Linked DNA regions of Synechococcus elongatus PCC 11801. Each later gene encodes a partner of the first gene's protein in a complex. Links are inferred from orthologs where the notes say so. Each region holds a gene or a part of one and is shown in the gene's direction. Other genes may lie near its edges. The genes, in order: pabB and DOP62_RS11700.

What was found.
Region 2: the proteins of pabB (region 1) and DOP62_RS11700 are in contact, whole or in part, in a solved structure (PDB 8RP0), measured with the Escherichia coli proteins. The link is inferred for Synechococcus elongatus PCC 11801 from one-to-one orthologs.

The regions. Positions count from the first base shown.
Region 1 is NZ_CP030139.2:2,654,382-2,670,274, reverse strand. The notes cover bases 12,175-15,174. They hold pabB (aminodeoxychorismate synthase component I), read left to right. Parts: upstream 12,175-12,975; coding sequence 12,976-14,373; downstream 14,374-15,174. Other genes in these bases: DOP62_RS13245 (aminotransferase class IV), read left to right, coding at 14,370-15,164; queC (7-cyano-7-deazaguanine synthase QueC), read left to right, coding at 12,284-12,979; DOP62_RS13260 (7-carboxy-7-deazaguanine synthase QueE), read left to right, coding at 12,175-12,284. Outside these bases: DOP62_RS13355 (hypothetical protein), read left to right, coding at 1-448; DOP62_RS13350 (hypothetical protein), read left to right, coding at 458-859; DOP62_RS13345 (NAD(P)H-quinone oxidoreductase subunit J), read right to left, coding at 1,009-1,527; DOP62_RS13340 (NADH dehydrogenase subunit K), read right to left, coding at 1,520-2,227; ndhC (NADH-quinone oxidoreductase subunit A), read right to left, coding at 2,218-2,580; DOP62_RS13330 (rubredoxin), read left to right, coding at 2,792-3,208; DOP62_RS13325 (photosynthesis system II assembly factor Ycf48), read left to right, coding at 3,241-4,281; psbE (cytochrome b559 subunit alpha), read left to right, coding at 4,346-4,597; psbF (cytochrome b559 subunit beta), read left to right, coding at 4,621-4,755; DOP62_RS13310 (photosystem II reaction center protein L), read left to right, coding at 4,768-4,890; DOP62_RS13305 (photosystem II reaction center protein J), read left to right, coding at 4,971-5,090; hemB (porphobilinogen synthase), read right to left, coding at 5,335-6,303; DOP62_RS13295 (CobW family GTP-binding protein), read right to left, coding at 6,482-7,465; GTP cyclohydrolase I FolE, read right to left, coding at 7,525-8,139; DOP62_RS13285 (CobW family GTP-binding protein), read right to left, coding at 8,181-9,173; DOP62_RS13280 (SufE family protein), read right to left, coding at 9,157-9,582; and 5 more genes. UniProt on the Escherichia coli protein: Part of a heterodimeric complex that catalyzes the two-step biosynthesis of 4-amino-4-deoxychorismate (ADC), a precursor of p-aminobenzoate (PABA) and tetrahydrofolate.
Region 2 is NZ_CP030139.2:2,325,671-2,341,495, reverse strand. What follows is about bases 1-2,932. They hold DOP62_RS11700 (anthranilate synthase component II), read left to right. Parts: upstream 1-1,131; coding sequence 1,132-1,734; downstream 1,735-2,932. Other genes in these bases: DOP62_RS11690 (DUF4079 domain-containing protein), read right to left, coding at 2,632-2,932; DOP62_RS11695 (MBL fold metallo-hydrolase), read left to right, coding at 1,768-2,520; DOP62_RS11705 (diacylglycerol kinase family protein), read left to right, coding at 621-1,067; ybeY (rRNA maturation RNase YbeY), read left to right, coding at 79-564; DOP62_RS11715 (DUF3285 domain-containing protein), read left to right, coding at 1-77. Outside these bases: more of DOP62_RS11690, read right to left, coding at 2,933-3,090; DOP62_RS11685 (glycoside hydrolase 100 family protein), read right to left, coding at 3,157-4,548; purH (bifunctional phosphoribosylaminoimidazolecarboxamide formyltransferase/IMP cyclohydrolase), read right to left, coding at 4,585-6,126; DOP62_RS11675 (hypothetical protein), read right to left, coding at 6,462-7,583; DOP62_RS11670 (phosphatidate cytidylyltransferase), read left to right, coding at 7,845-8,711; DOP62_RS11665 (LmeA family phospholipid-binding protein), read right to left, coding at 8,708-9,388; mltA (murein transglycosylase A), read left to right, coding at 9,519-10,676; DOP62_RS11655 (alpha/beta hydrolase), read left to right, coding at 10,859-12,442; chrA (chromate efflux transporter), read left to right, coding at 12,530-13,681; DOP62_RS11645 (hypothetical protein), read right to left, coding at 13,709-13,906; DOP62_RS11640 (glycosyltransferase family 4 protein), read left to right, coding at 14,002-15,126; tRNA (adenosine(37)-N6)-threonylcarbamoyltransferase complex ATPase subunit type 1 TsaE, read right to left, coding at 15,095-15,601; DOP62_RS11630 (gluconeogenesis factor YvcK family protein), read right to left, coding at 15,676-15,825. UniProt on the Escherichia coli protein: Part of a heterodimeric complex that catalyzes the two-step biosynthesis of 4-amino-4-deoxychorismate (ADC), a precursor of p-aminobenzoate (PABA) and tetrahydrofolate.

The DNA.
Region 1 (15,893 bases):
CGTCTTCTCTAACCGTAGCCGTGGCCAACTCAACCGACGTAATCAGGAATACAAGAACAAAGCAATGCAGCTGCAATCAGATGTGCAGCGCCTTCGTTCTCTGATTCAGAAGCTAGAAGTTGATAAGATTCAGCTCGAAGCCAGCAAGCAGCAAGTCATTACCGAGCTTCAGGCAGAATTCGCCACAGTCTCCCAACATCTTGATGAGTTATCGAGTGCTTTCGATGAGATTCAAGATTTTGAGGAAATGCTCAAGACTCCTTTGGGATTGATGGCGAATCCCAGTCGTTTCATCCAGTTCTTACGCAAGATTGCCTCAATTGTGAGGTTTTGGCGGCAACCTGACCCAGCGCAACCCACGCTCGCAGACACAGAACAAGATCGGCGCGATCGTCCACAAATGTACGAAGGTCCTGCAGAAAACGGTCGGGCGCTTCTCGATCGCTAGGATCTAGGCATGGGTAAAGCAAAACTCCAGCGACTGCTGGGACAACTTGAGTCGGTGCAACTCGCCGATCGCCAGAATGCAGCGACCATCTACACCGCAGCAACGCTGGCCGTTCAAAAGCTGGAAGAACAGACTGCCACTACTCAACCAGTTGCTGCACTACCCGAAGCAGCACCAACTGATTTGTCGACCTTCAAGCAACAGTTTGCCAACCATCGTGCTTGCCGACAGTGGCTGAAAATGCAGGGCGTTCACTTCACCAAAACACCGAGCTGGAAAGATCTCTACCAAGGCTGGCGCTACTGGCTAGCAATTCAGCCTGCACTCGCTGCAACCCTGACAAGCCATCCTCTTCCATCCTCAGCTCGCTTTGAGATTACACCTCAACTCGCTCGACAGCAGCCAGAGTGACGATGAGTGAGCACCAGCTCCACGAATTTTGCTGCAAGGAAAATGCTGCTCACTTCATCTTCTCTCTGAAATAGAAGGCTCCAGAAAAACGAAAAAGCTCCTCTCCACAGTGGAGAAGAGCTGGGGGAGCTAGCGATGCAGCTAAGAGCCTAGTAAGCGTCTTGCAGCTCGTAGAAATCGGGCGAGATATAGTCTTTGCGCAAGGGCCAACCCACCCAGTCCTCGGGCATCAAAATCCGCTTGAGATTGGGGTGTCCCTCAAACTCAATGCCGTACATGTCGTAGGTTTCGCGTTCTTGCCAGTCAGCCCCTTTCCAGATCCAATAGACCGACGGAACTTTCGGATCATTACGGGGCAAGAAGACTTTCACCCGTACTTCCTGCGGTTGGCTGGCGTTATCACTGACTTTCGTCAGGTGATAAAAGCTGACCAAGTCCTGACCGGGACCCTGATCATAGCCGCCTTGGCACTGAAGGTAGTTAAACCCATAGGCAAACAGGGCAGCTGCGATCGGTAGTAACACCGCGCGATCGACTTGGACGATCTCAACCCCGAGGTGATCACGCTCCAAGGCCGTGTTATCAAAGCCGTTTTCACTCAACCAACGAGAGACCGGGCCAGCTTCAACAACCGCTGTTTCTGGCGTTGGCGTCAACTCTTCAGCCACGATCGCGACCCTCCTTCTCAGTCACCGGCAGTTGCGGGGCAACTGCAGCGCCAGCCGCAGCTGGCAACGGACCGGCTTGGCGAGCCGCTGTCCGCCAATATTCCCCAGTCAGCAATGGCGCAGTCGGCTTCATCTGATGGGTGGTGCTGTAGTAGCGATGGGTCTGCAGCAGTTTGCCGCGCTCTTGAATTGAGTCGTTGGCAACCTTCTTCCGGAGCTTCACGATCGCATCAATAATCGCCTCAGGGCGGGGCGGGCAACCGGGGATGTAGACATCGACGGGCAGCAGCTTGTCGACACCGCGCACCGTAGTGGTGGAGTCGGCGCTAAACATACCGCCCGTGATCGTGCAGGCACCCATGGCGATCACGTATTTGGGTTCAGGCATTTGCTCGTAGAGCCGTACCAGCGCCGGTGCCATTTTCATGGTCACGGTGCCAGCGGTGATCAGCAGGTCTGCCTGACGGGGGCTACAACGGGGGACCAAGCCAAAGCGATCGAAGTCGAAGCGGGAGCCAATCAGCGCCGCAAACTCAATGAAACAGCAAGCCGTCCCATACATCAGCGGCCACAGGCTCGACAGACGCGCCCAGTTGTACAGGTCATCCAGCGTCGTCAGAATAACGTTTTCTGACAGACCTTGAGTGACTTCGGGAGGGGCAGCCGGATTGCGAATCTCGGCAGGGTTTGTCAGGACCATTCCAAGGCTCCTTTGCGCCATGCATAGGCTAGACCAACAACGAGGATCGTGATGAAGATCAACGCCTCGACAAATGCCAGTAACCCCAGCCGATTAAAGGCGACGGCCCAGGGATAGAGGAAGACGGTTTCTACATCGAAGATCACAAAGACGAGCGCAAACATGTAGTAGCGCACGTTGAATTGGATCCAAGCCCCTCCAATTGGCTCCATCCCCGACTCGTAGGTCGTCCGTCGCTCCGGTCCTCGGCGACCTGGTCGCAACAAGCGCGAAGCGGTCAGCGAGAGGATGGGAACCAGTGAGCTAATGAGCAGAAAGCCAAGCAAATATTCGTAGCCGCTGAGGACAAACACGCCAAACTCCAGGCTGCAGTCGCTGTTCTATTCTGCCATTGCCGTAAATCGGCTCCGCAGAAATGCCTACTCTACTGTAGCGATCGCTGTCCCTCGGCTCATGCCTGCAAGGATTGCGATCGCCAATGTTCTTCCTCGATCACGGCTAAGGGGCTTCCGGCGATTGGCTTATGATCGCCTTTAGTTCTGCGCGATCGCTTGCCAAGATCCTATGGATACACCTGAAGCTTCTACCCCGCCGGCCAACACTGCGCCTGATCCGGTAGAAGAGGGCACCCCCGAGGCAGCTACCGAAACGTCGGAGACGAAGCCACTCATCCTGCTCGACCGCCACGAGTGTCGGTCCTGTGGCTATATCTACGAGCCCAGTGAAGGAGAGCCTCGCCGTCAAATCGCTGCAGGGACTGTATTTGAAGACGTGCCTGCCAACTGGCGTTGTCCAATTTGTGGTAGCCCTCGGAGTCAGTTCCGCAACATCGGTCCCAAGGGTGTGCCCTCTGGTTTCAGTGAGAACTTGGGCTATGGCCTTGGCGTCAATACCCTGACTCCAGGCCAGAAAAACCTGCTCATCTTCGGTGCGCTTGGTCTTGCCGTTCTCTTCTTCCTCAGTCTGTACGGTCTGAACTAAATCGTTTAATCATCTCTTCGAGTCTTCGCACCATGTCATCGCTCCTGTCTCGATCGCGTATCGGCTGGTTGCTCAGCTTTTTGCTGCTGCCGCTGCTACTTTGGCTCCCAACTCCTGCTTGGGCAGCAGAGGCCACAACTAGCCCCTGGCAAGTGATCGACCTCGGCACTGAAAAAACCATCCTGGACATCGCTTTCACCAACAACAAACAGCACGGTTGGCTGGTGGGCACCGATCTTGCCCTCTATGAAACGCAGGATGGCGGACAAAGTTGGAGCGAACGCGCCCTCGATTTGGGTGAAGTCTATCGTCTGAACTCAATCAGCTTTAAAGGCGATGAAGGGTGGGTCGTGGGCCAGCCCTCGTTAATGCTGCACACCACCGATGGTGGCAAAAACTGGTCGCGCATTCCCCTCAGTGAGAAATTGCCAGGTTCTCCCCTGCTAATCACTGCATTGGGCAAAGGTGAAGCAGAACTAGCCACCGATGTTGCCGCCATTTACCGCAGTCGTGACGGCGGCAAGAGCTGGCAAGCACAGGTCGCAGATGCCGCCGGTGTTGCTCGATCGATCAGTCGGAGTCGCGATGGACGCTATCTCGCAGTCTCAGCTCGGGGCAATTTTTACTCGACTTGGAAACCGGGCGATGCAGCTTGGACTCCACACCAACGCACCTCATCTCGCCGCCTACAATTGATGGGCTTTGGGCCTGACAACCGTACTTGGCTGATTGCCCGCGGCGGTCGCCTTCAGTTCTCGAAGACCAGCCAAATCAGCAACTGGGAAGAGATGCTAGAAGAGGGTGATGCTTGGGGGCCCGCGGTCGAGCCAGAACGTAATGCCGGCTGGGGCTTCCTTGATTTGGCCTACCGTTCCAAGCAAGAAATTTGGCTATCTGGGGGCAGTGGCACCCTGTTGGTTAGCGAGGACGGAGGGGAACACTGGCAACGCGATCGCGCGATCGCCAAACTGCCTAGCAACCTCTACACCATCAAGTTTTTTGCCCCGAATCAAGGTTTTGTCCTTGGTCAGCGCGGGTTGCTACTGCGATATGCACCAGAGGCTGCAGCCTAGGGCATAAATTTGGGCGTGCTCCGATAAGATAAGGGTTGTCCGAAATCCTCTGAGGAGCACGTCTATGGCAGGCGGATCTACCGGCGAGCGTCCGTTTACCGACATCATTACCAGCATCCGCTACTGGGTGATTCACAGCATCACGATTCCAGCGCTGTTTATCGCTGGATGGCTGTTTGTCAGCACTGGCCTTGCCTATGATGCCTTCGGTACGCCGCGCCCGAACGAGTATTTCACCCAAGATCGGACGGAAGTGCCGATCGTGTCTGATCGCTACAGTGCGAAACAGCAAGTGGAACGTTTCTCGGCTAAATAGTTCTTTTTAGGTTGGCCTGAATCATGACCAGTAACAACTCCAACCAGCCAATCACCTATCCGATTTTCACGGTGCGTTGGCTGTCTGTGCACGCCCTGGGCGTTCCCAGTGTGTTCTTCTTGGGCGCAATTGCGGCCATGCAATTCATTCAACGCTAAGGACTTGCTGTCATGCCTACGCGCTCGACTAACCCCAACAAGCAGCCGGTTGAACTAAACCGGACTTCACTGTTCTTGGGTTTGCTGCTTGTTTTTGTCCTGGGGATTCTTTTCTCCAGCTACTTCTTTAACTAGCTAGCACTGGCATCGTTTGCGATCGCCCAAGCCTAGGCTCAGCCGATCGCTCTTGTTACTGACTCGAGGAGATTAAAACTGTGGCTGGTGGTGGACGTATTCCCCTCTGGATCGTTGCAACGGTGGCAGGCACTGGGGTGCTCGTCGTTGTAGGTCTCTTTTTCTATGGCGCTTATGCCGGTCTAGGCTCGTCGCTCTAAACCTAGACAACAATTGTCGAAAGCCCGAGCTAGCTCGGGCTTTTTATTTTGGCGATTTAGGACTTCTAGTTCAGTACAAAACTTGATATGGACAAAGCCACTAATATTGCTAGCTCTTGATAGGCGCTGTGAAGATGAAAGTATCAGATTGAAATGGCTACTTCAAAGCCGCGATCGCCACAATCTAGTAACCAGGTGAGTTCCACGAGTATCGAGTTTAGACAGCGGTATGCTTCAGGTGGTTCTATCCTCGTAGCATTAAGGCCACATCCTTAGCAAAGTATGTCAAGATTAAATCTGCACCAGCTCGTTTCATACTGGTCAGAGTCTCTAGCACCACAGTCTTTTCATTAATCCAGCCCTGTTGGGCTGCAGCTTTGATCATTGCGTACTCACCACTGACATTGTAGGCAGCGATCGGTAAGTTGGTCGCTTGCTTGATTTGGTGAATAATATCCAAATAAGAGAGTGCAGGCTTGACCATCACGATATCAGCTCCTTCTAAGACATCCAGCTCCACTTCTTTCATCGCTTCTCGAGCGTTAGCAGCATCCATTTGATAGGTTTTCTTATCACCAAACTTGGGTGCTGAATCGAGTGCATCTCGAAAAGGACCGTAGTAAGCAGAAGCATATTTCGCAGAATAAGCGAGAATTCCAACGTGAATCCAACCTGCGGAATCTAGTGCTTGACGAATTGCAGCCACACGGCCATCCATCATGTCAGAAGGAGCAACGAAATCTGCACCTGCTTCAGCCTGAACTAAAGCCTGCTTAACAAGCACAGCAACAGTTTCGTCATTGAGAATTTTATGATTTTGAACAATGCCGTCATGTCCCTCACTACTGTAGGGATCGAGCGCAACATCAGTAATTACAACCATTTCAGGAATAGCCTGCTTAATTGCTCTCACTGCTCGTGGGACCAAACCATCAGGGTTATAACTCTCCGTCCCAAAATTATCTTTTTGAGATTCAGGAATTACAGGGAAAAGAGCAACAGCTGGAATTCCTAATTCGCCCGCCTGCTTGACTTCACTGATTAAGAGATCAAGGGAGTAGCGAAAACAGCCCGGCATAGAAGGAACTTCCTCCTTTTGCCCTTGTCCGTCCATCAGGAAAAGTGGGTAGATTAAATCCTCAATTCGCAGGATAGTCTCCTGAACCATGCGGCGCACATTTGCTGTCTTGCGCAAGCGACGTGGACGGGAAATGCCAACGGGAAGAGAAGATACACGGGTGGCAGGCGCAGCACTACTGTCGCTACCGAATGACACTAGAGATGCAGAGACCGGATTAGATGGAGATCCCATTTTAGAATGAAAATGATTATCAATTTAATAATAACAAGAGACTGCGCTACACTCTCTGAAAGAGCGATATTTCGACTATTTACGCAAGACAGTTATTCAGTTTTTGGATGAGTTCTAGAGAGTTAAATTGTCGTCCTATTAAAACAAGCTGATTCCCCAGCAAACGTTTTGAAGGAAATCGATCAACTGAAAATCGTTGGCCACTGAGTTGGAAGATATAAGTTTCTGGCTGATCTTGAAAGTAAAGTAAGCCTTTTGCCCGACAGATAGACTCTGGCAGGTCGAAATTGAGGAAATATTCAAATTTTTTCAGATTAAAAGGTCTCTGACTTTGAAACGGGAAGACCATAAAATTATCTGCAAACAATTGCTGACTTGCAAGGATCTTGAGTTCTTGAATCTCATGTGACTCGCGTTTAGGGGTTAATTCAAGATCCAGAATTAGTGAGAGTGGAATATCTCCAAAACTACAATCATGAATTCTTATTCGATCTTTGATAGATCGAATTGCATCTTCAACTTTTTTACATTTTTTCGCATCAATTAAATCAGTTTTTGTTAGTAAGATTTGGTCAGCATACTGAATCTGATTAAGTGCGGCTTGGCTCCTGTAATGAGTAACATCGAAGCTACTGCTATCAACCAAAGTCAGTATTGCATCAAGTCGAGTCAATGACTTAAGTTCTGTTCCTAGAAAAGTTAGTAATAGTGGAATTGGATCAGCAATCCCTGTAGTCTCAATAACGAGATAATCAACACGTTCAGGACGTTCTAAAATCTCATAGACTGTCTCAACCAATGATTCATTAGCAGTACAGCATAGACACCCATTACTTAGTTCAAGAACATCTTCATCTACTGAGACCAAGAGTTGATGATCGATATTAAGACTCCCAAAATCATTGACGATTGCAGCAATTTTTTGCCCTTTAGCGTTCAGTAGAAGTTTTTGCAGCAGTGTAGTCTTTCCACTACCAAGAAATCCTGTGATCAAAGTGACAGGCAAACCTTGTTTTGGGAATTCAGGAATTATAAGTTCACTGAAATTAGTGGCTCTGAACATTCTTAGAAATCTTGCTAATCTGGAATTAGAAAGAGATAAAGCTAGGCTAATTGAAGGATCTATCGGAAACTTGGATTATGACGAATTAAGCTGAGAAATTCTTCACGCGTGCGTACATCTTCCGCAAATGCACCTCGCATCGCACTACTCACGGTCCAAGATCCGGGCTTTTGAACCCCACGCATGACCATGCACATATGAGTTGCCTCAATCACCACAGCTACCCCGCGCGGCTTGAGTAAACCTTCGATCGCATCTGCAATTTGAGCAGTTAATCGTTCTTGAACTTGGAGGCGGCGTGCATACATTTCGCATATACGAGCTACTTTGGAAAGTCCAATCACGCGCTCATTGGGCAGATAAGCAACATGTGCTTTTCCAAGAATCGGTAGAATGTGATGTTCACAAGAACTAAATAAGTCAATGTCGCGGACTAATACCATTTCATCTGTCTTCTCGTGAAAAATCGCACCATTGAGAAGTTCATCAATTGAAGTCTGATAGCCAGCAGTCAAAAACTTTAGTGCTGTGACAACTCGCTTGGGAGTATCTCGCAGTCCTTCTCGATCTGGATCTTCGCCCAAGCCAATGAGTAACGTCCGAACTGCCTGACGCATCTCTTCATCAGAGACAGATGGTTGTTGATTGGTGGTCGGTGAGATTGATAAGGTCATAATTTCCTCAGGAAACAGTTGACAAAAATCTTTAGACAAGGCTAGAGATTGAGGGGCTCACGGATAAGTATTTGGTCTAGCTGGTGATGAATTATGTTTGGATCTAAGTTCCGACCGATGAAGACTAATTGTGTTTTTTGTTCTCCAGGCCACGTGTCATCTTCCATCGTGATACGCGTACCACTCAACTGAAAAAGATAACGCTGATAACTTTCTTTGAGCCAGAGCCAGCCTTTTGCGCGATAAACTTGACGAGGCATCTGTTGATCAATCCACAATTGGAAGTCTCGGATTCGAAATGGAGCAGTGCGTTCATAGGTTACTGCCTGAAACCCATCGTTGAGTTCTGAGTGCGAGTGATGTTCATGATGATTGATCTGTAATTCTTCCATCAGGCTTTCAAAGCGATCGCCTGCTAAATGCGGATTAAATAGCAAAGAGAGTGGAATCACAGAATTTTGACATTTGAGAATACGAGGCTCTCGCTTCAGCTGTCTGATTTTGCTTTCAATCATGAGAACCTGTTCTTCCTCAACCAAATCAGTTTTATTGATCATTAAAAGATCACCATAAACAATCTGCTTTTGAGCAACCTCACTCTCTTCTAAAGCATTTAAAAAATTCTCCGCATCAATCAGTGTTAAAATCGTCTCAAGCTGACATCGATCGCGCAAGTTAGTCCCTAAAATTGTCAGAATAATAGGCAGTGGATCAGCAACACCACTAGCCTCAATGACTAATAAATTAATTGTCTCTTCTCGCTCAATCAGTTCTTGGATGCTGCTGACAAGACTACCATTAATAGAGCAGCAAATACAACCATTACTGAGTTGAATGAGGTTCTGATCTACTTGCACCAAAAGTTGACTGTCAATATCGAGATCGCCCAACTCATTCATCAATACAGCAATTTTTTGATCTTGATAGTTTTTCAAGAGATAGTTAAGCAGTGTTGTTTTTCCACTTCCCAGAAAACCTGTCAGGATCAAGATAGGTATTTTTTCCTGCGGTCGTACTTTAGACTGAAGTTTCATAGCAAGCCTGAATAATCTGCATCTGAATCTTGTGAAAGATCAGTAGAAAACCATTTGTACGCGAAGGAGTTAGAGAGAGATTTAAGCCTGTCTCCTGAATAAAACTAGGCTCAAGGCGGAGAATCATTTGAGGTGCACATCCCTCGAAGCCTCGACTCAAAAGAGCCAGTAAACCCTGCACAACAAATGCATCACTCCAGCCTTGAATGCTGACTTGTTGGTCGAAAACTGAACTTTTTACATAAACCTGTGTGTTGCAGCCGAACACCTTCCGCTCAGGCGTGCGGTCTTGCACTGGAAGCAGCGACAGCTTTTCGCTCAGTTGAACTAGCAGCTTGAGCTTTTGGCGTGGATCAGGCGCTTGACCGATGTGCTGCAACAGGGCAAGCAGAGGCGCTGGAGGTGACATCAGAGCCGCAATCAATGAACCAGACGCATCATAGCAGAATGATAATCATTTTCAAAAACCTTTCCACAGCATTGTGATTAGCACTCCAACTCCGTGACGCCCTGTTGCAGTTGCCAGTCCTGTACTGCCTTGCAGTTCGCTGCTGATGTTGAACCCAACCGTTCACTCCAAACTTGTTGGGGCTCATCAGCTCTACAGATAAAAGAAAAGAACTTCTAAAAAGTCTGCTGCTGTGCTGATTCGCCCATGCTCTCTCTCACAAGCGCTGCTTGATCTGTTTTCTGCGATCTCTGGCTGCACAGCACACTTGGCTGCCCCTGTTTGCGATCGCGAGCTGCGTGCGGGGAAGACTCAGTGTCACTCAGTCCAACTATGTCACCATAAAAAACGGCTACTGACCCTTCGCTGCTATGACTTCTGTTTGGGCTCGCTGCACAAAATTGCTCAAGGTTTTCCTCTGCACCGGGATCGCGATTGTCGGTCTTGTTTTACCCAGCGCCCCAGCTTGGGCGACGGGTGCGGTGGACTTGCCTTTGGTACCTGCTGGCAGTCGCACCTGGATTGTTGATGAAGCCCAATCCTTGAGCCGAATTAATGAAGGTCAACTCTCGGGTGAACTCCAGCCGTTAGCTGAGAAAACTGGGATCGAAGTCCGGTTTGTGACCCTGCGTCGCTTGGACTATGGCGAAACCATCGATAGTTTTGTGAGCCAACTGTTTCAGCGCTGGTATCCCTCAGCAGAGCAGCAGTCTAATCAGGTGCTGATCGCTCTCGACACGATCACTAACACGATTGGTATTCAGGTTGGTGAAGCAGCAGCGGAACAACTAACCCCAGCGATTGCCAGCAGTGTGATTGATGAAACGATGCAGTTGCCGATTCGTCAGGGCAACAAATATAACCAAGCGATTCTGGATGCCAGCGATCGCCTCGTGGCGGTGCTCTCCGGTGAACCAGATCCGGGTCCACCCGTTGTGATTGATACCACCCGCGTCGAAGGCACCTTCGCCAGCGCCGAAGAGACAGAAGAAAGTCGTGGCAACTCAACCGTGGTTGTGATTGTCTTACTGGTGTTGGCTACGGTGATTCCGATGGCGACTTACTACTGGTACGTGCGCTGACGATGACAGGACTAAAACCTTGGTTGACTTCCGCACAGCGCAGCAAGCTAGATGGCAGCGACGATGCGTTGTTCTATGAACAGCCACGGTTTGTCACCCATGTTGATGATGCGTTTCTGAAGCGATTGACCCAGCTCTACCGCGATCGCCTCAAGTCAGGCAGTCGAGTCTTGGACTTGATGAGTAGCTGGGTCTCGCATTTGCCCGAGGACATGCAGTTTGAGACGGTAGTGGGCCATGGACTCAATGCCCAAGAGCTGGCACGCAATCCTCGATTCGATCGCTGGTTTGTCCAAAACCTCAATCAGCAGCCCAGCATTCCCGAGCCGGATGCCAGTTTTGATGCGGTCTTGATCGCAGTTTCCATCCAGTACCTGCAGTATCCCGAGCGGGTACTTGCCGAGGTGCGACGCGTGTTACGTCCAGGCGGACAGCTGATCATCAGCTTTTCCAATCGTCTCTTTTACTCCAAGGCGATCGCGGCTTGGCGCGATGGTAGCGAAGCCCAACGGTTGGCCTTGGTGCAGGAGTACATCCGCCAAACGGCGGGTTTCAGCAAACCCGAAGTGATTGCAGAGGTCAACTCTCCCTTGGGCTGGCAGCAGTGGTTGGGACTGGGACAAGACCCGTTCTACGCAGTACTGGCAACGGCGGTCTGAGGGATCAGCTGCGATCGCTGCCATTGGATTTCAATTCTGTAGCGATCGCTCCGAATCCATTGAACGGGGCTCCCCGCCACCCGTTAGACTCGGGAAAAGATAACGCTCAACGGTTTTCTCATGTCTGGCAAGTCGGCCAAGCAAGACAATCTGCCCGAACCCGATCCAGCTTTTGGCTGGAGCGCCTATGCAGAGCGAATTAATGGACGCTTTGCCATGGTTGGGTTCGTGGCATTGTTGCTGCTGGAATTTTTCACCCATCAAGATTTGATCACTTGGCTTGGTCTGCGACCCTAAGCCCATGTCAGCCGTGATCGCTAGCACTACTGCCACCCTCCCGATCGTTGAAACTTTTCACTCAGTTCAAGGCGAAGGTGCTTGGATGGGGTGCAGTGCTTTTTTCATTCGACTCGCGGGCTGTGATGTCGGCTGTCCGTGGTGCGATACCAAACAGTCTTGGCCACGCGATCGCCATCCCGAAGTCGCGATCGCAGATTTGGTGCAAGCCGCGATCGCAGCACAGCCGCAGTTTGTGGTGGTCACCGGCGGGGAACCGCTGTTGCATGACCTGACAGAGCTCACCAATGCCCTGCGATCACAAGGGCTGCGTTGCCACTTGGAAACCTCAGGCAGTGCTCCCCCCAGTGGCCAATTCGACTGGGTAACGCTGTCACCCAAGCCTTTCAAACCAGTGGTAGCCACGAATTACAACTGGGCTAATGAACTCAAGGTGGTCATTCAGACGGAAGCGGACTTAGCTTTTGCGGAGCAGCAGGCGATCGCGGTACCTGAAACAACGCTGAAGCTGCTGCAACCTGAGTGGAACAGCCCCGAAAGCCGCGATCGCGTCGTCAATTACGTGCGGCAACATCCCCGCTGGCGCGTCAGTTTGCAGACGCACAAGTTTTTAGGAGTGCGCTGATGGCTAAGGCTGTGGTTTTGCTATCGGGTGGGCTGGATTCTGCCACGGCTGCTGCCCAGGCGATGGCTGACGGGTACGAAGCGATCGCTCTCTCCTTTCGCTATGGTCAGCGCCATGTGCGGGAACTGGAAGCAGCGCGATCGGTGGCGGCTGCATTGGGGATCACTCAGCACTTTTTTGTCGATGTCAACATTGCCCAGTGGGGTGGCTCTTCACTGACAGATGCGGCAGAACCGCTGCCGGAGTCCGGTGTCGTTGCAGGTGAAATTCCCTCCACCTACGTGCCCGGTCGCAATACGGTCTTCATTGCCTTGGCCCTATCTTTGGCCGAGGCGCAGCAGGCGAGTGTCATCTATCTCGGCATCAATGCGGTGGATTACAGTGGCTATCCCGACTGTCGTCCTGACTATCTGGCCGCCTTTCAGCAACTGGCAACACTCTCGTCCAAAGTCGGCATTGAAGGTCAAGCCCCGCAACTCGTCGCTCCGCTGATCCACGATCACAAAGTCGATATCGTGCGGCGGGCTGTGGCACTGGGTGTGCCGATTCCGGCGACTTGGTCTTGCTATGCCGGTGGTGCTGAAGCCTGTGGTCGCTGTGATTCCTGCCGGATCCGCGATCGCGCCCTGATTGAAGCGGGTTACCCCGAGTGGGCAACGGAAATCGGTCGATCGCTGATTAGCCTCCAGTCATGACCGCAATCGGCAGTCGAGTGGTGCAACCTTTGGTGCGCGAGATCGCTTGGTGCGATCCGCAGCAAGCATTTTCTCCTTTTGCCCAAGATCGTCACGCTGTTTTGCTCGACCTAGGAGAACCGGCAACACCCGAAAGCCGCTATGCCTATCTCTGTCTATCGCCCTATGCCACTCAGCAGGGCGATAGCCTTGAAGTTACGGCTGATCCTTTTCAAGCCTTGGCGACAGCACTGGCTGCCGTGGAGTGGCAAGCGGATCCCAATCCCGATCTCCCTCCATTTCAGGGCGGCATCTGCGGTTTTTTAGCCTATGAGTGCGGCGCTTGGCTGGAGCGACTCCCGACACCGAAACCTGTCGAGCCAGTCCTGCCGCTTTGGTCTTTTGGCCTCTATGACTTGGTGGTCGCCTGCGATCGCCAGCAGCAACGCACGTGGGTATTCTCCTCAGGCCTGCCGCTGCAGGATCCCCGCGATCGCCAGCAGCGGGCTGAACAACGACTGCAATGGGTCTGCGATCGCCTCGTCTCAGCCCCGCCTTTGACACCGCCTGATTGGCAGCTCCAGAGTTCTTGGCAAGCTCTGCAAACCCAGGCTGACTTTTGCCAAGCTGTCGATCGCGTCCAACGCCACATTCGTGCCGGCGATATCTTTCAAGCCAACCTGACTACGGCTTTTCGCGCCCAGTTACCGACGGATTTGAGCCCTTGGCAGCTGTATCGACGGCTCTATCAGCTCAGCCCTGAACCCTTTTCGGCCTACTTTGCCGGTGGTGATTTTCAGTTGCTCTCGGTGTCGCCCGAGCGCTTTCTTCGTCTCGATCGCGATGGATGGGTGGAAACGCGCCCGATCAAGGGAACGCGTCCCCGCAGCGCAGATCCTGCTCGCGATCGCCAGTGGGCAGCAGACTTGCAGGCTAGCGAGAAGGATCGAGCAGAAAATGTGATGATCGTTGACTTGCTGCGCAACGATCTGGGTCGCGTTTGCCGTCCTCACTCCATTCAGGTACCTCAACTCTGCCAACTGGAAAGCTATGAGCATGTCCATCACCTCACCTCACAGGTGATTGGTCAGCTGCGATCGGGCTTGACGGCGGTGGATTTGTTGCAGGCCACCTTTCCGGGTGGATCGATTACGGGCGCCCCCAAAATCCGCTCGATGGAGATCATCCATGATCTTGAGCCAATTCCCCGCCAAGCCTACTGTGGCAGCCTCTTTTGGCTCGGCTTCGATGGCAGCCTAGATGCCAGCATTCTGATTCGGACGCTGCAACTCAGCCAAGGGCAAGTCCTTGCTCAAGCTGGCTGCGGCATCGTTGCCGACTCTGATCCGCTGGAGGAATACGCTGAGATGCAAGTCAAGGTCCAACCCTTACTGCGATCGCTGCAACCCAGATGATTGGCTACTGCAACGGCGAGTGGATCCCGACAAAAGACCTGACGATCGCCGTCAGCGATCGCGGTTTTAGCTTGGGCGATGGGCTATTCGAGACCTTGCTGGTCTGGCAAGGGCGGGTTTGTCTGGCTGAGCAACATTGGCAGCGCCTGACGAATAGTGCCCAGCAGCTAAGGTTTCCTCTGCTACCGGATGCAAGCCTTGACCTACTGCAAGCCACAGTCGATCGCAATCAGCTCGAGACGGGAGCTCTACGGGTGACCCTGACCCGCGGCTGTGGGCAGCGCGGCTTACAATCGCCGGATCCGCTACAGCCATTGCTGGTGATTGTGCCGAGCCTGAGTCAACCGCAGTTCCAGCCGCTGCGCCTAGTGACGGCTCAAACCGTTCGCCGTTGCCCTGAGTCAATTCTGTCGCGCTTCAAAACCCTCAGCTATCTGGAAAATGTTTTGGCGCGTCAGGAGGCTGAACAGCAGCAAGCGGATGAAGCCCTGTTGCTGACCCCGAGCGATCGCCTCAGCGAAGCGGCAGCAGCCAATGTCTTTGTCCGCCTGAACGATCATTGGTGGACTCCGCCCCTCAGCGATGGGGCCTTGCCCGGAATTGTGCGACAGCGCTTGCTCGCAACCGGCTGGGCACAGGAAGCTTCGATCGCTTGGTCACAACGAGATCAGATTAATGCGATCGCCCTCAGCAATAGCCTCAGTTTTCGCCCCGTCAGCCACTGGGATGGTCGGGCGCTAAAGACTGATTTAGAGGACTGGCGATCGCGCTTTGAACACCTGCAACGCTAATCACTGCGATCGATTTACAAACTAGCCTCCTGCTTCTGCTCTATTTGCCAATGAGGGCAGAATTGGCAGATAACATGCGTTGCTTTCTGAGGAGACTGGGAACGACAGAAAGGTTTGCTGCCGTGATCAGAGTCGTCTTAGCAACCCACAAGACTTTTCGCGTCTCTGAAAACTTCAGGTCATCACCTCGATTAAGGTGTCCTAATTGACTTGACGATGGCTCTACCTTGCAATCGCGCAGGGGAAACGAGTGGCTCAAGGGTTGCTGTAAAATGGGCAAGCCGTTGCGATCGTTTCGACGTTGAGCCAGTCCATCGACCTCGATATTCCTAAGCTCGATCGCATTGACGAGCTCGCTCAGGAGCTAGCTGCCATTCAGCAAACCAGCTCCAAGCGTGTAGCAATTCTCGGTTCTCGCCACGTTCCGATCACGCATCAACACCTGATCGAAATGATGAGCTACGCCCTTGTGTTGGCGGGCAATCGCTTGATGACCTCGGGGGCGCAGGGAACGAATGCAGCGGTCATCCGAGGCGCGATGCGAGCTGATCCCAACCTGCTGACAGTAATCTTGCCCCAAAGCCTCGATCGCCAACCTCGCGAGTCACGGGAGCAGCTCGAGAAGGTCATCCACCTCGTCGAAAATCCTGAAAACGATCACCTGTCCTTGGCAGAAGCTAGCACCCTCTGCAACCAGGCGATCGTGACCCGCTGCCAGCAGTTGATCTG
Region 2 (15,825 bases), 320 kb from region 1 along the record:
AGTCCCTCTTTCACTTTGGCTTGACCACAGTCGGCCTACTGGGGCTGCTGGTGGGTTTGGCTTACCTGACTCGCTGACGTGGCTTTGCTTGATCTGACTATCCAAATCGTCTGTAGCGATCGCTTGCCAGAGTTGCCCTGGCAAGACTGGTTCGATCGCTGGCTAACGGATATCCAACCCAGTTTGCCGACCGATTGGCAAGCGCCAGCCTACGAAGCCTGCTTGCGTTTTGTCGATGATGGGGAAATTCAGCAGCTCAACCGCGACTATCGGCAGCAGGATAAGCCCACAGATGTTTTGGCCTTTGCAGCCCTAGAAGATGCGATCCCCCTGGGGTTGGAGCCAGAGGAGCCACTCTATCTCGGCGACGTGATCATTTCCGTTCCCACAGCTCAGCGCCAAGCCCTTGGTCATCCCCTGGAAACCGAGCTTGCTTGGCTGGCAGCTCACGGGCTACTCCATCTTCTGGGCTGGGACCATCCTGATGATGAGCAACTGGAAGCAATGCTGGCGCAGCAGGATCATTGGCTCAATCAGGTGGGCATTCTGAGTCCTCAGCGTTGAACGCAACGTGATAATCCCCCGTACACTGTGCGCAGTGGCTGCCATTGGAGGCCAACATGCCTGAAACCCAAACCCCTTCAAGCCGGATGGAGGCCAATCTTGCCCGAAATCGCGGCTATGCTTGGCGGATTGCTCCCAACTTACTCAGTAGCTTCCGCTATGCGGGGTTAGGCGTGAACTATGCCTTTCAGACCCAGCGCAACTTCCGCATCCATGTCGTGCTAGGGGCGATCGCCGTCGGCCTCTCGTTCGGTTTGGGGCTGAGTGCCACCGATCGCGCGATCGTGACGCTAACGGTCGCGGCGGTGCTGGTCATGGAATTGCTGAATACAGCGCTCGAATCCGTGGTGGATCTGACCGTTGAGCAGCGCTATCACGAGCTGGCTCGCATTGCCAAGGATTGCTCAGCAGGGGCGGTGTTGATTGCTGCGATCGCAGCAGTATTGGTGGCAGCCACGTTGATTCTTCCACCACTCTGGCTCCGCCTTAGTCTTCTCTGGTGAGCGCTGACCGGATTGAAGCCGCAGATCGTACGCTGGAAAAGATTGTTAATTTCGGACTCTGGCCGTGCTGCTCGTCATCGATAACTACGACAGCTTTACCTATAACCTCGTCCAGTATCTTGGCGAACTGGCCAGCGACTACGCGATCGCCCAAGAAATTGTGGTGCATCGCAACGACCAGATCGACCTCGCCGGAATTGCAGCCCTGAAACCGGATGCGATCGTGATTTCACCTGGCCCTGGCCGCCCGGAAGATGCGGGTGTATCGATGGCTGCGATCGCAGAGTTTGGGCCAACCACCCCAATTTTGGGCGTCTGCCTTGGCCATCAAAGTATTGGGCAAGTCTACGGTGGTCAGATTGTCTCTGCGCCTGAGCTGATGCACGGTAAAACTTCACCGGTGCTGCACACCAATGAGGGGGTGTTTCAAGGGCTGGACAACCCTCTGACGGCCACGCGCTATCACAGCTTGGTGATTGACCGCGCGAGTTGCCCCTCTGAACTGGAAGTCACGGCTTGGGTAGAGGACGGCACAATCATGGGCGTGCGGCATCGTCAATATCCCCACATTGAAGGCGTGCAATTTCATCCAGAAAGCGTGCTGACCCAGTCCGGCAAGGTGATCTTGGCGAACTTTTTAGCCAAAGTGCCGTCTCCTGAATGCTAGGCTCTTAGCCGTGTCTGTGGCGGGTGTGAATTTGTGAAGCGTCGTCAGTTTTTGCAAGTAGCGGGCTGGGGAAGTTTGGGGGCGATCGCCACGACTCTGCCCCAAGTCGCCCAGGCTCAAGCCGGTTCTCTGCAAATCCAAGCCTTTGGTCATAGCTGCTTCCGCTTTACAGGCGGAGGACTACCGGCCATTGTCGTCAATCCGTTTAAACCAGGGGGCTGCACAGCAGGGCTACCCCTGCCGCGACAGTCAGCGGGCATTGTGCTGATCAGTAGCCGCTTGCTGGATGAAGGCTATGCCGAAGCAATTACTGGCAATCCCCGCGTTTTGTTTGAAGCTGGGGTCTATCGACTGGGGTCGTTGCAGATTCAAGGCGTGAAGCTGCCCCACGATCGCATTGGTGGACGACGCTTTGGCAACAATGTCGCCTGGGGCTGGTCCCAAGCAGGGCTCTCGATTCTGCACTTGGGGGGCGCGGCTGCACCGCTCAGCGTCGAGAATCAAATTCTGTTGGGGAGCCCTGACGTCCTTTTAATTCCCGTCGGCGGTAGCCCCAAGAGCTACAACCCCGAAGAGGCGAAGGCGGCGATCGAGGTCCTCAAACCACGCCTGATTATTCCGACTCAGTACCGCACCAGTGCAGCTAGCAAAGAGAACTGCGACTTGGGGCCGCTCCAACCGTTCTTGGAGCTGATGCAGGGAACACCCGTTCAACGTCCCGGCACTACCGTCACGCTCCAGAAGGCCAGCCTACCGAAAACCGGATCGCGAATTATCGTTCTCTAACCGGTTGTTTGCAGTCAAGATTCAGCCACACAGGCATCAAAAAACAGTCCCACCGATGAGTAGGACTGTTTTTGTATCGGAGGGCACCGCGATCGCGATGCCTGCTTCGTCCTAGTGACGAGCGATGATGCGCTGAACAATATCCATGCCCGTGACGGCTTGCCAGGCGAACAGACCGACAATCACGGTATTGAGGGCGATGTGCGTGCCACGCGCCCAATCACTGCCTTTTTGCATCAAGGGTGACAGTGCTGCCGAGACAGCAATCAAGGCCGCCATACCCAAGCCCGCCAGCAAGTGGGGACCGACAAACAGCTTGCCATTGTTGATGTAAGTGACTGCCATACCGCCAACGGTGCCCAGTACCATCAAGGCCAAGACGAGGGAGCCGAACTGGAAGTGCTTTTGATTGACTTTGGCTTGGATCAGCTTCTTCTTCTCTTCCCCAGTCGCCGATCGCAGTTGGCGCACTTGGAAGCCGAGATAGCCCGCGTAGAGGCTCACCCCCAGCAAGATCCACATCAGCAGTGGATGGCCAAAATTGAGATAAAACTTGAGTTCGTCTGACATGGCGTGTTCTCCTCGCCGAGCTAGGACAGGCTGCTGTCTACTCGGCCACAAAGGTCTTCACAAATCTTAGGGTAAGCCCCGCAGACTCAGCAGTTGAATCCCTTTGGGCTGGCTGAGGAGCGCTTGATTGAGCAGAAGTCCCGTGAAAGTCCAAGTTTGATAGCGGCAGGCGCGCTCTGCAATTTGCACTGATTCCTTGCCTTCGTAGTATTCGGGCCACTCGTCTTGGGGGAGCTGCTGACACTGTTGTGCATGGTAATGCTGCAGCTTCTCTAGCCAGATCTCGCAGAGTTCGCGATCGCCGCCACGCTGTTGGTAGTGCAAAACAGCCGCGCTGAGATACCAGAGCAGTGACGGCCAACTCCCGCCATTGTGATAAGACCAAGGCTGATTTTTGGGATCGCAGCCCGTCAGGATTTTCCAAGCCGATCCGGTGAGAGCCGGATAGCAGAGTCGCAGTGGCACTTGACCCAAAATTTGGGCTTCATTCTGCAAAATCAACCGCAGAATTGCTCCCTGTTGATTGAGCGGTAGTGCATCAAAAATGATCGCCAGCAAATTGCCGAGACTGAAGAAGCGGAAATCCGGACGACCAGCTCGCATATTGCCCAGCAGGTAGCCGCCCGACTCACCGAGCCAAGGTTCCACCCAATCGGGAATGGCGATCGGCTGGATGTTATAGGGATTATGGCTGCGATCGCCAAATTCTTCGGTGGGCCACTGCTGCCAGCGCCGTAACCGTTGGGGTGTCACCCAGAAGTGCCAGCAAATATACTGCCGCAGGCGGCGCGCCTGGACATGGGCGGCGTTGGCGGCTTCGGTGTACTGCAGCAACTGGCCGCAAGCCCGTAGCGCTACATAGAGCAGGACTTGAATTTCCAAAGGTGCGCCTGCTACATCTAAGGGGCGATCGACCATGAAGGCACCATCGGGAACCTCCAACAGCGGATTTTGGTTGAAAACGGGACGTAACAGGAAGGCCAGCAGCCGTTGCAGCCCTTGCTGAACCGTTGAACTTTGCACAAAGGCATCATCTTGGGAAGCACGCCGATAAGCTTGCAGCAACACCGGCCACCAGAGGCTGGGGTCGGCAGAGACCACCCGTCCGATCGCCCGCTGACCATAGTCGGCGACACAGTGAGTTGCTTCGCAGACAAAGCTGGTTGGCAGAATGCCGTAGGTTTGCAGGGCTTGGCTCTGGAGGGAGAGCGACAGTTGCAGGAAATCGCGAACAACGTCGGTTTTGCCCTGCAACAGCAGATAAAGCATCACCGGTACGTTGTCGCGAATGAAGATTTCGCGATAGTTGGCTGCGGCTAGCTCCTGATCCTCAGGCAGCGCCGCGATCGCCCCCGCCCACTGATCGCGGTAACGCACCAAAGCCCGATCCCATAACAACTGCTCCGCTGTGTGCAACGCGGTCTGCATTGTGGCGGACAGCACAAGGGAATCGGGCATGGCAAAGTCCTGCGGGAGAACAGCAGTGAGTCAACCTTAGTGGAGGAAGTGACGTGTGCCAGTGAAGACCATCACGAGGCCGAGTTCATTGGCCGCTGCAATCGAATCCGCATCGCGCAGGCTGCCGCCGGGTTGCACGATCGCGCGAATTCCGGCTGCCGCTGCCGTCCGAACACTGTCATCAAAGGGGAAGAAACCATCGCTGGCCAAGATGGCACCTTGGGCGCGATCGCCAGCTTGCTCAAGGGCAATTTTGACGGAACCGACCCGATTCATCTGACCCGCCCCAATGCCCAAGGTCACGCCATTGGCGGTGACGGCGATCGCATTGGATTTGACGTGTTTGACCACTTTCCACGCAAACAGCAGTTCCTGCCAGTCGGCTTCGCTGGGTTGCTGTTCAGTGACGACTTGCCAACCCGCGATTGTTTCCAAGTGATCGTCACTGTCCTGAACCAAAAAACCGCCCGCGATCGATCGCACGGTCTGTTGGGGACCGCTGTTGAAATCCCCCAGGGTGAGCACCCGCAGGTTTTTCTTCGTTGCCAAGATTGCCGCTGCTTCCGGCTCCACAGCTGGCGCAACGATGCATTCCAGAAACGTTCCCGTCAACGTTTCTGCTGTCGCAACGTCGATCGCTCGGTTGAGGGCAACAATGCCACCAAAAGCGGAGACTGCATCCGCTTCAAACGCTTTGCGGTAGGCGTCGCTGAGATCGCTGGCAATCGCAACCCCACAGGGGTTGTTGTGCTTGAGGATCGCTGCGGCAGCTGGCCCTTCGGTCGGAAATTCAGCGATGATTTGGCGCGCCGCTTCTAAATCAACCAAGTTGTTATAGCTCAGCTCTTTGCCTTGCAATTGCTGCGCTGCCGTCCAACCACTAGCGGTGGCTCCTGCTTGATACCAAGTGGCAGACTGATGCGGATTCTCGCCGTAGCGCAAGACCTGAACGGGTTGAGCATTCAACTGCAGGCGATCGCTCTCGGCCTCAAATTGCTCAGCTAAATAGGTTGCGATCGCGGCATCATAAGCCGCTGTATGTTGGAACGCTGCTAGGGCGCACTGCTGGCGGAAGGTCAAGGGAATCTGGCCCTCTCCGTCTGCCAAGGCCGTCAAATAGGGCTCGTACTGGCTGGGATTGGTGAGGATGGTCAAATGGGCATGGTTTTTGGCCGAGGCTCGCACCATTGCTGGGCCACCAATATCAATTTGCTCGATTGCATCCGCCAACGTCACCTCGGGACGAGCGATCGTCGCCTCAAAGGGATAGAGATTGACGACGACCAAATCAAATGGCTGGATGTTGTTCGCTGCGAGATCGGCTTGATCATCTTCGCGATCGCGACGTGCCAAAATCCCCCCGTGGATGCGGGGATGCAGGGTTTTGACGCGACCCCCCAAAATCTCGGGTGAGCCCGTATGCTCAGCCACTTTTGTTACGGGGATTCCGGCTTCCAGGAGTTGCCTAGCAGTGCCGCCACTACTGACGATCTGAAACTGAAAGCGATCGACCAGTTGACGGGCAAAGTCAACGAGACCCGTTTTGTCGGAAACACTGAGCAGGGCAAATCGCGGCATTGAAAATCCTAGGAGAAGCATTCAAACAGCAGTCTTCCCCAGCATAAAAGCAAATGACCGAGGCTTGATCTTGCGATCGCTCTGGCACTGCGAATCTCAATTACAAATGAACCACTCATCGTGAATCATTGCCGTTGTGCTCAATTCAGGTGTCGCTAAAAAATAGCTAGAAGATCGATTCCTCATGGGGAATTCAAGGGGTGGTGAAGATTTAATTGGTTCGATATTTCATAACTGGCTAGAGTTCTCAAATGCCAAAGTTAGCCAAAGAAACATCGATGGCCCATGCATTACTAATCACAACTTTTGAGAGTTCTTCCAACGGACTGAACTGATCAGTCCAGGGAATAAACTTGACCATCAATCAACAAGCAATGGATGCCCTTGGCTTGTAGCCAGCGGGTTGTCTTGAGCAGGACCTGACTATCGGGCAGTTTAATCACTCGTTGATTGCGCTTGCAAAAGCGTTTCGCTGTGCGGGGGTTGTCAAACAGTGGCAAGGCTTGTGCTTCAGCCTGATCCGCTTCGACGGTTCCCAATTCAGTCAGTGTTGTCAGCGAACAAGTCACTAAATCCGCTGTGCGATCGACAACGACATAGCTGGTACGCGGCAAGGGGGCGATGCCCAAGGGCAATAGTTCTAAGGTGGCAGGTGCTTCCGTGCGATCGCTTTCGCCTTCTGCTCCTAACTCTTCCTCATCAAAAGCGAGTTCATCTTCCTCGCTGTCATCTTCCCCAAATTCATCCGCATCCTCGATTGCAGCGCCGCCACCTCGCAGGTCGTCGGCCGTCAATTCCAAATCGATGGCGGGGGTACTGGCAGTCTCGACCAGTTCATCTTCATCTTCATCTGGCAGCTCGGTGGATGCTACCGATGGGTTGGCCGTATCGGCAGCCGCTGTTTTGAGAATGGGGCGCGGGCGATCGGTTGTTGGCGTTGGCAAGTCAGTAGGGGTCGGTGCTGGCTCAGCCGCCGTGGTGACGGTTACGGAGTCGGCTGATTCTGGGCTTGGGGTGCTGACCTCAGCGAGTTGGGGATTGTCAGTTTCCTCACTCGCGCCAGTCTCGGCAGTAGTCGCTGCTGTTGAACGGCGACGGCGACGACGGCCAGCGCTCGTTGCCTCTGACTCTGTTGTCGGTGCGGTCTCAGCTGCAGTTTCTTCGTCTGGCTCGCTTGTGACGGCTGCTGCACCAACAGGTGTTGCTTCAGACAGGCTGACAGCTGCTGGGGCGACTGTTTCAGCGTCGGGAGCCTCTGCTGGACTCTCCGCAGACTTGCTGCGGCGCTCGCGCAACTGCTCGTATTCTTTGGGCGGAAAACTGCCCCGCAAAATCCGCGACACCGTGCTGACGCTGACCCCAAACTGTTCGGCCAAAGCGGCGATCGGATCGGTGGTTTTGCGAAAGCGCTCGATCAACGCTTGCTTATCAGCAGGAGAAAGCTTGGCTGGGGCCATGCAGCAGAGCAGCGCGAAAGGGTCAAGATGCCCATTCTACTGCGGTGCTTTCCTTGCACGGTGGGATTGAAGGAGAGCGATCGCGCTCTTTTCCATTCGCAATGGAACGGTGCAGGTCGAGATCAGAAGATCAGACTCTCGCCCAGCCTGATGGATCCGGTCTCAGCAACATACCGGTTGGTTCTGAATCTCTCTGCCGCAATTTTGAAACAGTCATCAGTCCTTGTGCCACAGTAAACAATTGGCGGACTATTTCTCCTCATGCCTTGGACCCGCATTCTCAGTGGCACGGTGGCGATCGCGATCGCTCTGGGATTGCTGACCTTGGGCGGCTGGTATTTCACCTGTGGCCTCGGGATCATGGTCTACCTTGGCCTCGAAGAATATTTTCAGCTGGTTCGCCTGAAGGGCATGATGCCAGCGGCACGTACAACCTTGGTTGTCAGCCAGCTGCTGCTGATTGTCGCTAATCTGAATCCTGCACTCACCGACGCGATCCTACCGGTAACGGCCATTCTGATCTGTGCTTGGCTGCAATTTAAGCCCAAACCCTCCAGCATTGCCGATATTGCCGCTTCGATTCTGGGTTTGTTCTACACCGGCTATTTGCCCAGCTACTGGGTGCGACTGCGATCGCTCGGAGCGGCTGCCAGCAGTAACCTGCCGCTCGGGGGCTTCTGGCCCGATCGCTGGCTACCGTTCAACCAATTGCCACCGGGGTTGGCGCTGCTCCTCTTGGCGTTCCTCTGCATTTGGGCAGCTGATATCGGTGCCTATTTCATGGGGCGTTGGTGGGGACGCACCAAGCTGACGCAGGTGAGCCCCAAGAAAACTGTGGAGGGAGCCATCTCTGGTTTGCTTGGCAGCATGACTGTCGCCACGATCGGCGCTTTCTCGTTGGCTTGGCCCTACCCCTTGCTGACGGGCTTGGGACTGGGCCTGATCATCGGTGGCTGCAGCCTGCTGGGCGACTTAACCGAATCGATGATGAAACGGGATGCCGGTGTCAAAGATTCGGGTCAAATCATTCCCGGTCATGGCGGGATCCTCGATCGCACCGATAGCTACATCTTTACCGCGCCGATGATGTACTACTTTGTGACGCTGCTCTTGCCGCTGTTGCGCTAGGCCACGGTGGGGAGAACCCGAAACTCACCGGTCAGATCGACTTGACCTTCGCTGATCACCAGACTGGCGATCGCCACATCCTCCCCCAAGGCAATCGCATAGGACTCCAACCACTGCAAATCGGGTGCGGGCTGGCTGGCTGACTGCCACTGCGGGCTATGCAGGCGCAGGGTCTGCGGATCGGCGAGGTCGAGGCTCAGGGACAGTTCTGTTTCTGGGGCGAATTGTAAATGCAGGCGATCGGGGCGAAGTCGAAACTGGAGCTGGGTTGCAAGCTGTTCAAGCGATAGACCTAGCTGTTGCCAACAATCGCCCAGAATTTGCCAAAGCGCTTGCTGCCACAGTTCGGATGCCAGCGAGTCATTGAAGTTGGATTCCAGCAGTTGGACTTCTGCTTGGATGCGAATTTCTTGGAGCAGTTGAAAGGCCTGTCCGCGCACCATCTGGGGCAAATTGACGCGAATCTCGGAACCCAGTAAGGACATCCGCTCCAGACAGAGTCCTTGGTAGACAATGCCTTGGGCTGCGATCGCGACATCGGGAATCGTTCCCCCGAGCAATTGACGACTGCCGCCGCCAATCTGGAGATCCAGCTGTGCGATCGTGGCTTGGCTATGCAGCCAGAGCTTAATCGCCGGGGCCAAAACCCGTCCAATGATTCCCGGTGCTGTACCCATGGCAGTGATTGACCTGTGATCCGCTGTCCACTGTCTCGCGAAGCGGTCGAAGCAGGCAATGGGCGATCGACTCAAACCCAGGCAACCTGCTTGCTAGACTAACGGCGATTTCTGACGCGAAGGTCGAGACATGCGATCGCAAGTACTACTGGGGCTCATACTCTTGGGTGTCCTCGGCGGCGATCGCTGGATACAACCGGCGGTCACACAGCCCGCACCCGCGGCAACAGTCACCGACTCAGGACTCCGTCTCAGTGCGCAGTGGCCGGTAGGTCAAGACACAGGGCTCTGGCAAACGGCTCGCGATCGCCAGGCCATGATTACTGCGATTGACCGCAGCCTGGCTTGGTTGTCCACCCCTGCAGCTGAGAAAGCCTACCGCGATCGTCCGGCGAACCAACCCGATCGCCGCTGGGTGCAGCGTAGTTTGCAGCGCTTTCGGCAACTGCTCCAGACCAGTCGCAATGCGGCAGCGTTTGAAACCGCCATCCGCAGAGAGTTTCAACTCTGGCAATCCCCTGGCCTAGACGAAAACCAGCGCGTTGATTTCACGGCTTACTACGAAGCGGTCTATCCCGCTAGCTTGACCCGCACCGCCACCTATCGCTATCCCCTCTACCGGCGGCCAGTTGACCTCGATCGCTGGCCGCAGCCCCACCTGACGCGGCGGCAAATCGAAGGGGAGGATGGTCTATTGGGCGCTCGCAGTCCCTTGGCGGGTACAGAACTCGTCTGGCTCAGCGATCGCCTCTCTGCTTTCCTCGTCCATGTCCAAGGCTCGGCCCGCCTGCAGTTAACCAACGGGCGTGAATTCACGATCGGCTACGCCGGTGCGACCCAGCACCCCTACCGCAGCATTGGTCAAGAACTCGTGCGGGATAGAATCTTTAGCGCCGAAAGCCTGACCCTCGGCAAGCTAATTGATTGGTTCACTGCCAATCCCGATCGCCTCAGTGACTACCTGCCTCGCAACGATCGCTTTGTCTTCTTCAAGCCAACCGCAGGGGCAGCTGCAACAGGCAGCCTCAGCCAGCCGCTGACGCCTGGCCGCTCAATCGCCACGGATAAGACGCTTTTTCCCCCAGCAGCTTTGGCCCTGATCAAAGCACCCTTGGCGGGCGATCGGGCTGGGCTTTCTTATCGCTATGTCCTCGATCAAGATACAGGCAGCGCGATTCGTGGCTATGGTCGAGTCGATGTCTTTTGGGGCACGGGGGCAATTGCCAAAGCCCGTGCCGGTGCTGTCAACGGTCCCGGTGCACTCTACTACCTGATGCTGAAGCGCTAACGGCAAGGCGATTGCTGCAGCTGAGAATGTCACGATTTTCTTGCGAATCGCTTGAATTCCAGTGAGCGCACTCTAACTTTTAACTAGCGAGAGGTTCAGGAAACCAGCTGCTCTAGGCTGAATTGCGCAGGTTAGCGATCGCTGAGCCCCCGCTTCTCCATGCCACCAAGGATAGTTACACGATGTTTAAGCCCCGGTCTTGGTTCGCACCGCTGCTCAGTACCGTGATGGGGCTCGGAGCGGCTATCCTCACGGCAATCCCTGGACAAGCTGCCGAAAACATTACGGTCCGTTGGGCCGGTACAGACATCACTATCTCGGTCAATGACCTCAATAACTTTGCCCAAGGACGCCCTGTCGGGTCCGACCTGCGGGCACTGTTAACTTTGGTTTCACCGGAAGTTCAACAGTCCATCCGCGAAGCCCTGACATCACCCGTCCCGATCTCGCCGCAATCGATCCAGCAAATCGTCAATCGGGGCGATACCTTCAGCATCTTCCTGACCCGGCTCTCGAACGTAATTCGGGCTGAGCCAGCAGTTTCCCTAACAGATCCAGCGATCGCCACGGCGATCATCACAGCAGCACAGTCACCCCAGGGACTCTCGTTCCTCAGCGCGATTCAGTCCTTCCCAGCCGAGACGCTGCTGTTCGACCTCAATGTATTTCTGACCTACCTTCAGCAGCTCAATGACCAGCTGCTGGCGACTGAAGCGATCGTAAACCGCATTCAGCAACGTAGTCAGCCAGCAGATGCCAACCTGCAACAGCGCTATCAGTCGCCTGGCCCTAATGCAGTTCAGGTGCAGACCTTGAACTGGCAGGATCCTCAGCGCAATCGGCCCGTCCCCACCGATGTCTACCTGCCCAGCGGAACGACTCAGAATCTACCCCTCGTGGTCATTTCCCATGGGCTGGGGGAAAGTCGTCAGACCTTTGCCTACCTAGCTCGTCATCTGGCCTCCCATGGCTACGCAGTCGCTGTTCCCGAGCATGTGACCACCAGTGCCCAGTCATTTGAGAACATCTTGGTTGGCATCAGTAGCCCACCTGGCCCGCAAGCCCTGCTGGACATTCCCACGGATATTCGGTTTGTGCTCGATCAGCTGGCTGCAACACGGACGATCGCAGCACGGGTTCAAACCCAGAAAGCAGCGGTGATCGGTCATTCCTACGGAGGCTATGGCGCAATCGCTGTTGCAGGTGCCCCCCTGAGCCCTGTCAATGCTCGGCAACAATGTGAGCCGCTCGATCGCTTCCGCAACAATCTCTCGACACTGCTCCAATGCATTGCCATCAACCTGCCGCAACCCAGCTATAGCCTGAGCGATCCGCGAATTGTGGCAGCGGTCGCAGCCGATGGCCTATCCAGTGATGTGTTTGGGCCAGCCAGTCTGGCACAGGTGACAGTCCCGACGTTAATTTGGGGCGGAAGCCGTGATGTGGTCACTCCACTGAAGCCCGAGGCCGTGGCTGCATTCCAACAGCTGGGGAGTCGTCAAAAGTGGCTGGCCTTAGCCGTCAATGGCACCCATTTCACGGTGCTACCACCCAACTCCCAGCAACCGCAGGGGTTTCAGATTAACTTGCCGCCGGAGCTAATTGGCCCTAGCCAAGCCGCTGGTAATCGTCTCTTCCAGGGGTTGACTTTAGCCTTCCTTGATCAAACCCTGCGGGGCCAACCCGCCAGCCTCTTGCCTACTACGGGAACGACCACGATCGCTACGCCTGAGCTGCAGGTGTTGTTGACTCAACAGGCACCCTAACGCCCGTCCCATGACGACGTTGGCTAGGGGACAGACAGCGCGATCGCGATCGGTTTAGCCTCCAACAGCGCCCCCTGCTGGACTGTCATGGCCGATCGCTCACCCCTGCTAGAACTTGCTGCTCTCTTCCTTACTCTGGGAACCGTGGGTTTTGGGGGTCCCCAAGCTCACCTCGCGATGATGGAAGAGGCGGTCGTTCAACATCGGCAGTGGCTAACGCCCGAAGAATTTAGCGAAGGGGTGGCGCTCTGTGAGATGCTGCCGGGACCTGCATCGACCCAGATGGGCATTTACATCGGCTATCGCCGAGCGGGATGGCTGGGAGGTGTGGTCAGCGGCGTTTGCTTTATTGCACCAGCCTTTGCGATCGTGGTGGCCTTGGCTTGGGCCTACTTTCGCTTTCAAACGGTTCCTACTGTCCAAGATCTGTTTCTGGGTGCCGCACCAGCAATCACTGCGATTATTACCGCATTCTGTCTCCGTCTCAGCCAACGGGTGCTAAAAGAGCCGCTGCACTGGGGTCTGGCGATCGCAGCACTGATCCTGACGCTGAGTGAGGCCATCCCTGTATTCCTCGTCCTAGTCTTGGCCGGAGCCATCAGTTGGCTGTGGGCGAAACGATCGCAGGCTGCTTGGCTTCCCCTCTTACCGGCTGCGATCGGCCCCACTGACTTCTGGGGCTGGTCCCAATGGCCAGAACGAAGTGGTCCGCTGTTTCGCTTCTTCTTGGAAACAGGCACCTTCGTTTTTGGGGGTGGCTTGGTGATTATTCCCCTGCTCCAGCAACAAGTTGTGCAGCAATGGCAATGGCTGACAGCCCAGCAATTTGTCGATGGCGTCGCGATCGGCCAACTTAGCCCGGGGCCTGTTGTCTTAACTGCGGCTTTCATTGGCTTTGCAGTCGCAGGTTTGAGCGGGGCAGCAACGGCTACCTTCGGGATCTTTCTGCCTTCCTTTCTGTTTATTCTGTTGGCCGCACCACTTTTACAGCGATTGCGGCAAAACCAAGGCATTCAGCAATTTCTGCGCGGGGTCAGTCCCGCCGTACTCGGTGCGATCGCTGCGACCCTTTGGCCTTTAGCCCGTCCTTCTCTACAGAGCGATCAGCTGTCGATTCTGCTGTTCAGCCTGTTGCTCTTTGCCGGTAATCTTGTAGCTCTCGTGCGCTGGAAACGACCCACTTGGCAGGTAGTGCTGGTGGGAATTGGGCTAGGGTTTGCAATCGGGCCACTGCTCTAGACGGCGATCGCCAGTCCTAATGGCTGACTAGCGCCGTGCCGCGACCTGCAGGCCAATCACGGTAAGTCCCGCCGCCGCGATCGCAGACTTGAGGGGCCAAGACTGCGCGATCGGTGGCTGCGGCAGTTCGAAAGCAGCAGTCGGCAGAACAACGCCCCCGCTGATGGCCCCCAACAGGAAGCCAAGGGTCGCTAATGTTCCCAACCACTGGGTAGAAGATCGCATGCCAACAAGCTGCTCTTATTTCGGCTCATTGTGCCATCCCTGATCCCAGCATCGGCTAAGGTGGGTCGAAATTCTCTTGCGCTCCGGCGGGTGACATGCCAACTTCCCACCCCACAACAGCGGTGTCGATCGGAGGTCTCATTCCAGCCTCGACGGAGTTGCTGATCAACCTGGCCTATCTCAATCGAGAGGCTACAGGCTTGAGTCACTATGGGCTGCAACTCGTTCCTCACTTAGCGCGGACGCTCCACCCAGTGTTGCTGGCTCCCTACGGTTTGGATGGCGCAACAACCCTGCGGATCCCCGATAACATGACCGCAATCCAAGGACTGCAGGGACACCTACGACGGTTGATTTGGACCCAGACCCAGTTAGGGAAAATCTATCGGAACCTGGGCAGCCGACTGCTCTTTTCGCCGATCCCTGAAGCGCCGCTCGGGCGATCTATTCGTAAAGTCATCATGGTCCATGACGTTATTCCGTTACGGTTTCCCAACCATTCTTTTTCCTCACTTTATTTCCGTCACTATTTGCCAGCACTACTCAACGAAGCAACCCATATTTTCTGTAACTCCCACGCTACGGCTCAGGATTTACAAACCTTCTTTCGCGTTCCAGACCAGCACGTGACCATCACGCCTTTAGCCTGCGATCGCCAGCAGTTTCGACCTCTTCGGCTCAATCGCCGTAACTATTTTGTCTATGTTGGTCGCCTCAATCCCTACAAGAATCTGCAGCGTCTGATTGAGGCATTTGCGATGGTGCAACAGCAATTGGATTGTGAGCTCTGGATTGTTGGGCCTGTGGACCGTCGCTTTCTGCCCGTGATTCAAGCCCAGCTCGAGGCGCAAGGGCTGACAGCAGTCGTGAAGTTCAAAAACTATGTGCCTCGCGAGCAGCTGCCCATCATCCTCAACCAAGCGATCGCCCTCGTGCATCCCAGCCTCTGGGAAGGCTTTGGATTGACGGTTTTGGAAGCGATGTCCTGCGGAACGCCGGTACTTGTCTCCGATCGCGCCTCTTTACCAGAAGTAGTCGGCGATGCTGGGCTGTACTTTGATCCGTCCCAACCCGCAGCGATCGCTGCAGCCATGCAGGCTGTCGCTCAGGAGCCTGGGCTACAACAGCGTTTGAGTACTGCGGCCCTAGCGCGATCGCAGCAGTTCTCGTGGGAACGCACCAGCCAAATCACGATTCGGCAGCTTCAGGCATTACTGTGAACTGGGCCGCTAGTTGCGTTTGCAATTCCGTCACCGTCTCAGCATCTTGACCGACTGGGGTCAGTACCAGCTGGCGTCCTTCGGGATCCTGCATTGGGGTCAGTTGTAAGTCCCAGTAGGCAGCCGGACGATAGGGCAGGCGATCGGGCCACTCGATCACCACCAGGCCTGGCTCAAACTCCACCCCCTCCCAGTAGAGTTCGGGCAGCAGGCGCGCCACATCCGCAGTCGTTAATCGATAGAGATCGAAGTGATAGAGAGGTAAACGGCCCTCAGAATACTCGCAGACCAGCGTAAAGGTAGGACTGACCACCGCATCCACAATGCCTAGACCTTGGGCAATTCCCTGGGTCAGCGTTGTTTTACCGCTCCCCAAGTCGCCCTCCAGCAGGAGCGTGCTGCTGGCCAAAAGCTTCCGTCCTAACAGGACTCCAAACTCAGTCGTAGCAGTGGCATCCGGCAAGAAAAATCGCATTGGCTTAGAGACTGGAAAAGATCGAAGCTCAGAGCAATTAAGACATCCCCTGTAAGAGCCCTGTCAGACAAAGGTTACTTCGCGGCATGGCGATACCAACGCATCAGAGCAGCCGCCAAGCGCGTTGGTTGATGACGCACACAGTGTGTTTGCGGATCCTCTTCCATGACGTTAGCCAGGATCATTTGCCGTCCAAGTTGCAGCACAGCATCGCGATCGATCTG